DNA from 2 places in the Thalassospira sp. MIT121401 genome. Region 1 is predicted to be linked to the other one. Evidence: predicted binding sites of a transcription regulator. Region 1 holds the regulator's gene; the other holds the start of a gene.

The links. The regulator LexA, encoded in region 1, represses DNA repair genes until DNA is damaged. The targets are predictions, from matches to a motif close to ATGTTCTANTTTGGTTC.
Region 2: a site for LexA is predicted at 3,101-3,117, ahead of SIB88_RS14040 (PA0069 family radical SAM protein). Genes of this name have one in related genera too.

Annotation. Positions count from the first base shown of each region.
Region 1 covers NZ_CP138926.1:2,631,086-2,636,702, reverse strand. Annotated here, with positions in the region: gene SIB88_RS12090 (anthranilate synthase component II) at 160-732, shown strand; gene trpD (anthranilate phosphoribosyltransferase) at 766-1,800, shown strand; gene trpC (indole-3-glycerol phosphate synthase TrpC) at 1,797-2,594, shown strand; gene moaC (cyclic pyranopterin monophosphate synthase MoaC) at 2,614-3,093, shown strand; gene lexA (transcriptional repressor LexA) at 3,252-3,959, shown strand; gene SIB88_RS12065 (ComEC/Rec2 family competence protein) at 4,065-5,617, opposite strand, start outside.
Region 2 covers NZ_CP138926.1:3,047,631-3,053,247, reverse strand. Annotated here, with positions in the region: gene SIB88_RS14050 (hypothetical protein) at 1-246, shown strand, start outside; gene tyrS (tyrosine--tRNA ligase) at 564-1,883, shown strand; gene SIB88_RS14040 (PA0069 family radical SAM protein) at 1,923-3,020, opposite strand; gene SIB88_RS14035 (inverse autotransporter beta domain-containing protein) at 3,158-4,798, opposite strand; gene SIB88_RS14030 (LysE family translocator) at 5,138-5,617, shown strand, end outside.

The DNA.
Region 1 (5,617 bases):
TGTTTTAAATCGGTGCTGGTTAGCACCGGGTTAAGAGATCCTTTAAGCGCGGGCGACAACAACCGGCTGTAGGAAAAAACCCTTACCCTGCTTCCGCTTGACGTAGCGGCAAGGGCGTTTATTCTCTGCCGACCTTCATGTGCACAGGCGCCTTTTCCGATGTATCTCCTCATCGATAATTACGACAGCTTCACATTCAATTTGTGGCATTATCTGCGCGAACTCGGCCCCGAGGTCGAAGTGCGCCGCAATGATGAGATTTCCGTTAGAGATGCTCTTGCTCTCAAGCCCGAAGGCATTGTGATTTCACCTGGCCCCTGTGATCCGGAACGCGCGGGTATCTGCCTTGATCTGATCAGGGAGGCAGCCGGCAAGGTCAAACTTCTGGGCGTGTGCCTTGGCCATCAATCCATCGGGCAGGCTTTTGGCGGCAAGGTTGTTCGCGCCCCCGAATGCATGCATGGCAAAACCGATGCCATGAACCATTCAGGTGCCAGCGTCTTTGCCGGCCTTCCAAGTCCGTTTGAAGCAACGCGTTATCATTCTTTGGTGATTGAACGCGAAACTTTGCCTGACAGTCTTGAAATCACGGCCGAAAGCGCGGATGGTCTGATCATGGGCGTTCGGCACAAAACCCATCAGATACATGGCGTTCAGTTCCATCCCGAAAGCATCGCATCGGAACATGGCCACGCATTGTTAAAGAATTTTATCGACTTTACCGGCGCCTGAAACCGCACCGGACCGCAAACCGAGGAAACCCGAATGTCGACTGATAATGATCTGAAGCCAATTCTGGCCAAAGTCGCAGATGGTGAAAAGCTGACCGAAAGCATGGCCGAACAGGCCTTTAACGTGCTGATGTCGGGTCAGGCAACCCCGTCGCAGATGGGGGCTTTCCTGATGGGGTTGCGCATTCGGGGCGAAACCGTTGACGAAATTACCGGGGCAGCACGTGTCATGCGTGAAAAGGCCACCGGCATCATTGCCCCGGAAAATGCGGTTGATACCTGTGGCACTGGTGGTGATGGCAGCGGCACCTTCAATATTTCAACCGGTGCGGCGATTGTTGCCGCCGCCGCAGGTGCGACCGTTGCCAAACACGGCAACCGCGCGGCATCGTCGAAATCGGGTTCGGCTGATGTTTTGATGGCGCTTGGTGTCAATCTTGATGCCGATATGAAATTGCTGGAAAAGGCCCTCCGTGAGATTGGGCTGTGCTTCATGATGGCGACCCGTCACCATTCGGCGATGCGTCACGTGATGCCGACCCGCGTTGAAATGGGCACACGCACGATCTTTAACCTGCTGGGTCCGCTTGCCAACCCGGCAAAGACCAAACGCCAGGTTCTTGGCGTCTTTGCCAAGGAATGGGTCGAACCGGTTGCCCATGTGCTCAATCGCCTTGGATCGGTTCATGCATGGGTGGTTCATGGCCACAGCGGTCTTGATGAAATCTCGACCACGGGCCCGACCTTTGTCGCCGAAGTCAAAGACGGCAATGTCACCACCTTTGAAATTTCCCCTGGCGATTTCGGGTTTGAGACAGCAACGCTTGATGACCTCAAGGGCGGCGATGCGGATGTGAATGCCAAGGCCATTCTTGACCTTCTGGCAGCGAAAAAAGATGCCTATCGCGATATCGTTCTGATGAATGCCGGGGCGGCACTTGTGGTGACCGGCGTTGCCAGCGATCTTGCCGATGGCATCAAAAAGGCATCCGAAGCAATTGATAGCGGCAAGGCCGCAGAAACGCTTCAGGGTCTTGTCACCATTACCAACGAAGGAAACGCAGCGTGAGCGACGTTCTTAAGAAAATCTGCGACGACAAACGCGAACACGTTGCCGCCTGCAAGTCCCGCAAAAGCCTTGGCACGCTTGAAGCCGAAGCCAAAGCCCAATCGGCACCGCGCGGCTTTATCAAGGCCCTTGAAACCAGTGTTGCCGATGGCCGTTATGGCCTGATTGCCGAAATCAAGAAAGCATCCCCGTCCAAGGGACTGATCCGCGCCGATTTCAATCCGCCGCAACTGGCAAAGGCCTATCAGGCTGGCGGGGCAAGCTGCCTTTCGGTTCTGACCGATGTGCCCTATTTCCAGGGGGATGACAGCTATCTTGTCGCGGCGCGCGCGGCTGTTGACCTTCCGGCATTGCGCAAGGATTTCATGGTTGATCCTTACCAGATCACCGAAGCACGCGCCTTGGGGGCCGATTGCATCCTTTTGATCATGGCGGCCCTTGAAGACGGACTGGCTGCCGAACTTGAAGATGCGGCACACAGTCTTGGCATGGATGTTCTGATCGAAGTTCACAACGCGCCGGAACTTGAACGTGCCCTGAAACTGAAATCGCGTCTGGTCGGGGTCAATAACCGTAACCTCAAGACCATGGAAATTTCGCTGACCACGACCGAGGAACTGGCTGGCATGGTCGATAGCGACCGTCTTCTGGTCGCCGAAAGCGGATTGTTCACGCCCGAAGACCTTGCACGCATGGCCAAGGTTGGTGCGCAGTGCTTCCTGATTGGGGAAAGCCTGATGCGTCAGGATGACGTGGCTGCGGCAACCCGCAACCTTCTTGGCCTTGCGGCCTGACCTGGGACTGGCAAAGCACATGACAGACAAGCTTTCCCATATTGATGCCGGTGGCAACGCCGTGATGGTGGATATTTCGGACAAGGCCGATACCACCCGCATTGCCATTGCCAAGGCACGGGTATTGATGTCTGCGCAAACGGCAAAGCTGATTGCCGATCGTGGCCATAAGAAGGGTGATGTTCTTGGCATCGCACAGCTTGCCGGGATCATGGGAGCAAAAAAGACCCCCGATCTGATCCCGCTTTGCCATCCCCTGCCCCTGACATCGGTGACGGTTGATCTTGAACTGGCCGATGATGTTGACGGGGTCGATATCACCGCGACCTGCAAGACCACCGGCAAGACCGGTGTCGAGATGGAGGCCTTGACAGCGGCCTCTGTCGCAGCCTTGACCGTGTTTGACATGTGCAAGGCTGTCGACAAGGCCATGCAGATTACCGATATCCGCGTCACCCGCAAGGAAGGCGGGAAATCGGGGACTTTCATCGCCGATTAGGGTGTTTGCGAGCGGGCGACCACCATTCAAAACCCGTAATTATGGCCTGAATTACGGCCAATCCGTTGTTTTTGGCCCGACGCGCTTGACCCGACAAAAGAACTAAAGTAGAACATTTATGTATCCTTTTTGTTCTTGCTACAGGTTCGGGAAATATCATGCTGACGCGCAAGCAATATGAGTTGCTGGTCTATATTGACAATTACCTTCGCGATCACGGTATCTCGCCCTCTTTCGATGAAATGAAAGAGGCCCTGAACCTTAAATCCAAATCGGGGATCCATCGTCTGATTACCGGGCTTGAGGAACGCGGTTTTATCCGCCGTCTTGCGCATCGCGCCCGTGCGCTGGAAGTCATCCGGCTTCCGGAAAACAGCGATGATGACGCCCCCGAAACCCCGAACAACGTCACATCCATTGCCAGTGCGCGCAAAGCCCCCCATCGTCCGGCAACCGTGCCCACGGCCTTTGCCGAAACCGGTGAAGCTATTTCGCTTCCGCTTTATGGGCGAATTGCTGCGGGTACCCCGATCGAGGCATTGCGTGATCAAAGCACCATGGTTCAGGTGCCCGCTGCCCTTTTGGGATCAGGCGATCATTATGCACTTGAAGTATCCGGTGATTCCATGGTCGAGGCCGGCATCCTTGATGGTGATACCGTCCTGATCCAGCGGTGCGAGCAGGCCCATGATGGCACGATTGTCGTTGCGCTTGTCGATGACAGCGAAGCGACCCTTAAGCGCCTTAAACGCGGGCGCGGTGAGGTTCTTCTGGAACCGGCCAATGCCCGGTATGAAACCCGTGCCCTGTCACCGGATCGCGTGCGTATTCAGGGTCGTCTGGTCGGGTTGCTGCGTCAGTATTAAGCCACCAGCAACTGCACACACAAAATCGCCCGCTGTGATTTTCACACGGGCGATTTTGTGTATTCGGGATCAGTGCATCCGGCCCGGTCCAGGCACGGCCACTGATTACCGTTGCGATGGAGCAGCTTTGCCGCCAATCACGATCCATGGCCAGTGACCGGATATTGCCCGCACGGTTTCAAATGACGACCTTCCCTGATCAAGCTTAGCCGTATCAAGGGCGACACCGCCCTGCCACCACAAGACGCCATCATCAATCATCACCCGCGCCCCGGCCTGGCGACAGGTTCGGATTGGCAAATCGTTTTTTAGCGTAATCACAAGATCGGCATTGCGACAGGCATAGAACGGATTGGCCAGACTGGTTGCGACAATGGTCCTAGTTTCATTATCACCAACGCCAGTGACCACAAGACACGGATCGTTTTTACAATACCTTATTCTTGTGGCTTCATCTTCCGGACGGATGCCAAAACGGCTCATCCACAGGGATTTTTGGAAATCACCAAGCCCGTCGGCCAAATGCAGGATTTCCTGTTCCCTGTCATAAACGGCCCAGCTTTCCTGATCACCCGATACAAGAACATCCGGAGTTTGGTGGGTCACCTGCGCAATGATGGCGATGATCAAAAGCGGCCCGGAAACTACAAGGGCAATCTGATCGCGCCAGATCACGGCCCACGCAATCGCCAACAACAAACAGGCGGTTGCCACATCACCGAGCCCGGCCACATACCACAACCCCCATTCCTGGGCGGCGACAAGGGATGCTGTTTTGATCAGAACAGTCAATCCGGGCGCCATCAGCGCAAGCACACCGCCCGCCAACCCGAATGGCATGAATGCCAGCGTCAGTACAATTAACGGCATCACCCAGAATGCCATTATCGGAATGGCAACCAGATTGGCAACAATGCCAAGCACCGATATCCGCCCGAAATGAAATCCGATAATCGATGCCGTCACAACCGTCACAATGACACTGGTGATCAAAAGCCCCGCCATATAGACCACAAGACGTTCATGCCACGGACGTCCGCCATGGCGGTCAAGCCAACGGCGCCCGGGCCCGTCATAAAAGGCAACAAGTGCCCCGACAGCAGCAAAGGAAAGCTGAAAACTGGCACCAAGTACCGCATCGGGCCTTAACACCAGAACAACCAGTGCGGCCACACCCACCAGCCGTAAAGATATGGCACGGCGATCAAGCAACAGGGCAATCCATACCACCAGCAACATCACAAAGGCCCGCTGCGTCGGCACTGTTGCCCCCGACAATCCGAGATAAATGAACCCCGCCCCGGCGGCCGCGAGTGCCGCCCATTTTTTGACCGGATAGCGCAATGCGATCCCCGGTATCGCAGCCAAACCCAGACGCACCAGAAAGAAAACGGTTCCGCACAGCAACCCCATATGCAATCCGGAAATCGCCAAAAGATGGGCCAGCCCGGATTTCCTCAGATCCTCGGCAATTTCAGCAGTGACATCGCCGCGTTCACCGATGATCAATGCTTTGGCAATCCCGGCCTCGGGCGCGGTTACGTATCGATTGATCACGTCGGATATTTTCTGACGCAGGTGTTCAACAACGTATCCTATACCATTGTTTTCATAAGCATCCTTCTCGCTCAACACTTCGAACTGACGACCGAATGCAA
Region 2 (5,617 bases), 420 kb from region 1:
TCTGGCCTTGTCTGGACCGGGGAATGGGGTGGTGAGACCCTTTATGTCATGGAAAAGCGCGGTCTGCGCTTCTTTGAAAGCGCACGTGATCTGGCGCTTACGGAAAATGGAAATCTCAGCCAGGATGATCTGAGTGCAGTTCAGGCCGCCGAAAAGTCGGACGACGTCGCACGCAAACCGATGATCAGCGCAACCATGATGAACAACAATCCGGCCCTGCATGCGCGCTATCGTGTTGTCAGCTAAGACTGGTTGTCAGCTGAGGCTGGCGGCACAGGACAGTCCGTCGGTTTCATCAGGTGATCACGCACCCGCCATCTTTTGGCGGGTGTTTCTATTTCGGGGCGTGTCGCAAAACACGCTTGACCGATCCGGATTTGCGCCATATGCATTTGGGCATGGAAAACGTATTTGCACAGTTCAACTCGTATTATCCGCTGCACACATAGTGCGGCGCCTGTTGACGTGTTTTTATAAAACCAAGACCGGCTGCCCCAGGGCGGCCTTTGTTTTTTCCATAAACCGGTTTGCCCGAGGTGGCCCCACCATCAAGGAAAACCGACATGACGATATCCCAACCTGTTGACCAACCAGCTTCGCCGCAAAATGCCAGCGAGGTAACCCAGAACGGTTTTGCATCCGATGCGTTGCTTGCGTTGCATGCACGGGGCTTTATCCATCAATGCACATCCTTTGCCGGGCTGGATCGTATTCTTGCCGGTGAAGAGGCCGTGCCGGTTTACATCGGATTTGATGCCACGGCGGATAGCCTGCATGTCGGGCACCTGTTGCCGATCATGACATTGCGCTGGTTGCAGCGCCACGGTCACAAACCGATTGTGCTGGTGGGTGGTGGTACGACCCGCATCGGCGATCCCAGTTTCCGGTCCGAAGCACGCCCGATCCTGACCGACGAACAGATCGCGGCAAACATCAATGGCATTCGCAAGGTGTTTGGACGGTTCCTGCGTTTCGGGGACGGTCCGAGCGATGCGGTTCTGGTCAATAATGCCGACTGGCTTGATCAGCTTGGCTATGTTGACCTTTTGCGTGATATCGGGCGGCATTTTTCGGTCAACCGGATGCTGTCCTTTGACTCGGTGAAATCAAGGCTCGAACGGCAGGAAAGCCTCAGCTTCCTTGAATTCAACTACATGATTTTGCAGGCGTTCGATTTCCTTGAACTGTCGCGTCGTTTCGGATGCCGGGCCCAGATGGGCGGGGGCGATCAATGGGCCAATATCATCAATGGTGTTGATCTGGTGCGCCGGGTTGATGGCAATGAGGTGTTTGGCATGACCGCACCGCTTCTGACCACCGCATCAGGTGTAAAGATGGGCAAAACTGCCGCCGGGGCCGTGTGGCTGAATGCCGATCGGTTGAGTGCCTTTGACTACTGGCAGTTCTGGCGCAATTGCGAGGATGGGGACGTTGGTCGTTTCCTGCGGCTGTTCACCGATCTGCCATTGCTCGATATCGAACAGCTTGAACAGCTTTCAGGCGCAGCAATCAACGAAGCCAAGATTGTTCTGGCCGATGAGGCGACCCGTCTGGCCCATGGCGAATTTGAACTCGAAGCCGTGAAGTCCGCCGCCAGTGGGGTGTTTGGTGCGAATGGCGATCTTAACGGCCTGCCGACGCTGGAATTCACCGCCCATGCGCTTAAGGACGGCATCGGGATCTTGGCCCTGATTGTCATGGCCGGATTTGCCAAAACCAACAGCGAAGCCCGCCGTCTGGTCGAAGGCGGGGCCGTGCGGATTGATGACAAGCAAATCACCGACCCGGAACATCACGTCCTGAATTACGCGTTTGATGATTGGGAACTGTTGCAGCTTTCCGTTGGCAAGAAACGCCATGCTGCAATCAAACGGGTCGGATGATGGTCTTGCCATGAAAGTGCGATATATCCTGGGCAGGTGTCAGAACAGCGACATCTGCCCGTCTGCACTGGGACGTTTGAAGCCGCTGCAATCAAGGTCGAGCGACCGGCCGGTAAGTCCATATTTCTTGCGGGCCAGGGCAAATCGATGAGCAATCAGATCCGCGACCGGGCCGGTGCCGCGCATGCGGTTGCCAAATTCCGACTGATATCGTTCGCCGCCGCGCATCTGGCGGACCAGCGACATGACCTTGTTCTTGCGGTTCGGATAATGGGCACTCAGCCATTCTTCAAACAGATCTGCGATTTCAAGCGGCAGGCGCAGGACGATATGGCTGATTGATGATGCCCCGGCATCGGCACAGGCCGCGGCGATTTTTTCGATTTCCATGTCATTAAGCCCGGGAATGATCGGGGCGGCCAGCACGGTGACGGGGATGCCAGCATCCGAAAGCTTTCGAATGGCTTCAAGCCGGCGATGCGGCGCCGATGCGCGCGGTTCCAGCAAATTGGACAGGCGGTGATCAAGGCTTGTGACCGATACCGCGACCGACGCACGGTTCAGGGCCGCCATCGGTGCAATCAGATCAATGTCGCGCGTCACCAGTGCGCTTTTGGTGATCAGCGAAAAAGGATGCTGGCAATCGGCCAATACGCGGATGATATCGCGGGTCAGTTTCTTGTCGCGATCAACCGGCTGATAGGGATCGGTACTGGTGCCGATCACAATCGGTTCGGGGTGATAGCTTTTTGAAGACAGTTGCTTTCGGAGCAAGCTGGCGGCTTCTGGCTTCCAGAACAGCTTGGTTTCAAAGTCCAGCCCCGGCGACAGGCCAAGATAGGCGTGTGTTGGTCGGGCAAAGCAATAGACACAGCCATGTTCACAGCCGCGATAAGGGTTGATCGACCGATCAAATGGCACATCCGGGCTTTGGTTCTTTGTAATGACAGACCGCGCACCATCGATACCAAGGGTGGTTTTGGTACGTGGGGCGTCCTGATCTTCCATCAATGTGCCCAGCCATCCATCATCAATGGCCTGATGGGTATGGCGTTCAAATCGCCCGTCAATATTGGAAACCGCACCGCGTCCCTTTTGTCCGCGGGCAGGCAAGATGTTCAGATCAGTGGCTGCCATTGACCATCCATCATCAAAAATGGCGGTAGGGGGCTGATCCGGGCTATGGGCGATGTTGTTCTTCATGTGAACATAATAAAGAACAAAATAGGAACATTCAAGTCAGAGCCGCGATCATCGAACTGTGCGATGTCAGGTCAGGGGCAAGTCGTGCCGTTTGTCGTGATTGACCCGGTAATGGTGTAGGTGCTGACAATATAACATCTGGCGATGTTGGATGTATTTCCGGTGCCCGACAGGTTGTTGATCGTCACCCCACCGGCAAGCAAGATATAATGTTGATCCGTCGTCAGGATTGATCCGGTCATCGAGACAGAGTTGTTATTCACGCTTATGTTCGAATTGTTGTCCGTGAATGCAATGAACTGACCGGTGCTGCCATTGGCGACAATGGATACATCATTGCTGTCAATGGTGATGTTATGGCTGTTCTTGATCAAGAAGGCTGATGCGGTTGATGCACTTACAGTGCTGGTCAGCGTATTGTCGCGAATTGTGACATTCTGCTTGCCATCTATATGCGCGATAACGGTGCTTCCAGCGCGGTTGATGCTTGCCGTTACGCCGATCAGGCTGCTGTTGTCAGCCATTTCAAAAAACCGGTTGGGGCCGCCAGAGCCATTGTCACCTTCGCCCGAGATTGACGCATCCGGTATGGCAACCGTCACGGATCGTCCCGTCGGGGTTTTAATGGCAAGTGTGCCGCCCCCGACAATGGTTTGACCATCCTGAACGGTTGTCATGGAATTAATGGATGTGTAGTTGCCGCTCAATATGACGGTGGAGTTTGTGCCCGCATTGGCAATGGCGGTGGCAAAATCGGCAGCCGATGTTGAGTCGCTGTTCAGAAGCGTGATCGTCTCCCCGTCCGCTGTTTGGGTGATTTCGCTTGCATCTGAAAACTGTCCGGCCTGGCTGACGACATCAATGTCGCGGATGATCGGATCTGTCATGCGGCGTTCCATCGCCGTCAGACGTGGTTTTGGTGCGCCGCCAAACCCCTGTAACGGGATGCGAAGGCGGAAGCTGGCGAAGCCTTGCGTACCGCGCGGACTGTCATGCTGAATTTCAGCCCCGAGGGAGAAACGAGATCCTTCCCACAAGAAGGGGACCTCGTCAAAGGTCAGGTCCAGTCGCCCGCGTGGTCCCTGCACGGTATCAACATTGTTTTCGGTAAAGCGATATCCACCCGCATAGGCCCGAAGCTGTTGTCCGGCATCATCTTCAAATAAGGGAATGCGCCAGCCAATTTCGCCGTCAAAGCCGCTTAATGCCCGTTCTTCGCCCTGACGGTACATCAGGGTGGTGCCGCTTACATCGACAGTGCTCAGACTGTCTTCCATATATTGTGTGGTGCCGACCGGGAGATAGGCATTGGCGCGAAAGTCCCAATCAAGTGACAGGGCCTCAGCGCCGAAGGTCAATTGGTTGAACTTGTTGCCATATGGGCTGTGGCGGCGGTCAAAATAGCCATAGCCACCAATGTTCCATCCGGCATCAAGCATCTGACGGATGCCGAGACCAAAGTTTCCTTCGTGACTGTTATTGTCATCCATGCGGGCACGAATGCTGGTGAAGGTCAGGGTGTCATCGTCCTGCCAAAGCGGAATGAACAGGTCTGTTTCACCAAGATTGCGGTCGGTGCCTGCCTTGCCTTCAAGGTCGATGTGACCACCCCATTTGTCGGCTGTTTGTGACGCATCGGCATGGGCAACGGAGGATGCAATAAAGGTTGCGGCAAACAGGAATGCGGGGCGAATGATGTGGCTGGTGTGCATGTTCAATCTGGTCAGCAGGGCTCAATGTGCTACAGCAATTTGCTGATGCACTGATGAGGCGTTGGGATCTGTCAGCTCGTGGGGAAATTTGTGCCCCGGGCGTGTATGGCTTTCTGCCAAATCACTTTTTGTTCGGAAAAACCGTAATGCTGCCAGCAGGGCGGGGCCAGTTCTATTCTTTATCATTTTTCCAAAAGTTATCATCTTCCCTGAACGGCAATGGGGCTGGTGTCAGGGAAAATGTCATGGTCACAATCATTTTCTTGCCGCAACACAGGGCGGAGCTATAGTCGAGATGCGCAAGCCACCCCGCGCAACCGCGACGCAAGGAGCCGCCCCATGGATTGGACGCATATTTTAAGTTTTGCACTTGTTACATCGCTTCTGGTGATGTCACCCGGGCCCAACGGTGTGCTGGTTGCCAAAACGGTTCCGACATCGGGGCGTGCTGCCGGATTTGCCAATGTCGCCGGATTTGTCACGGCGTTTTACATTCACGGCACCTTATCAATATTGGGTATTTCGGTCATTCTGGTGCAATCGGCACAGGCTTTCATGATCGTCAAACTGCTTGGGGCGGCGTATCTGTGCTGGGTCGGGTTCAAGGCGCTGCGCGAAGCCTGGCGCGGGGTGAAAACGGTGCGGCCTGTCACGCCAGCAAAACGCAAGCGGACCCTGATCATGGCGTTTGGTGAAGGGTTCCTGACCAATGCGCTGAACCCGAAAGTGTCGATTTTCTATCTTGCGGCATTTCCGCAATTCATTCCGACCGGTGAAGGGGCGGTTTCAGCAGCCTTCATGCTGGTCTGTGTCCATGCG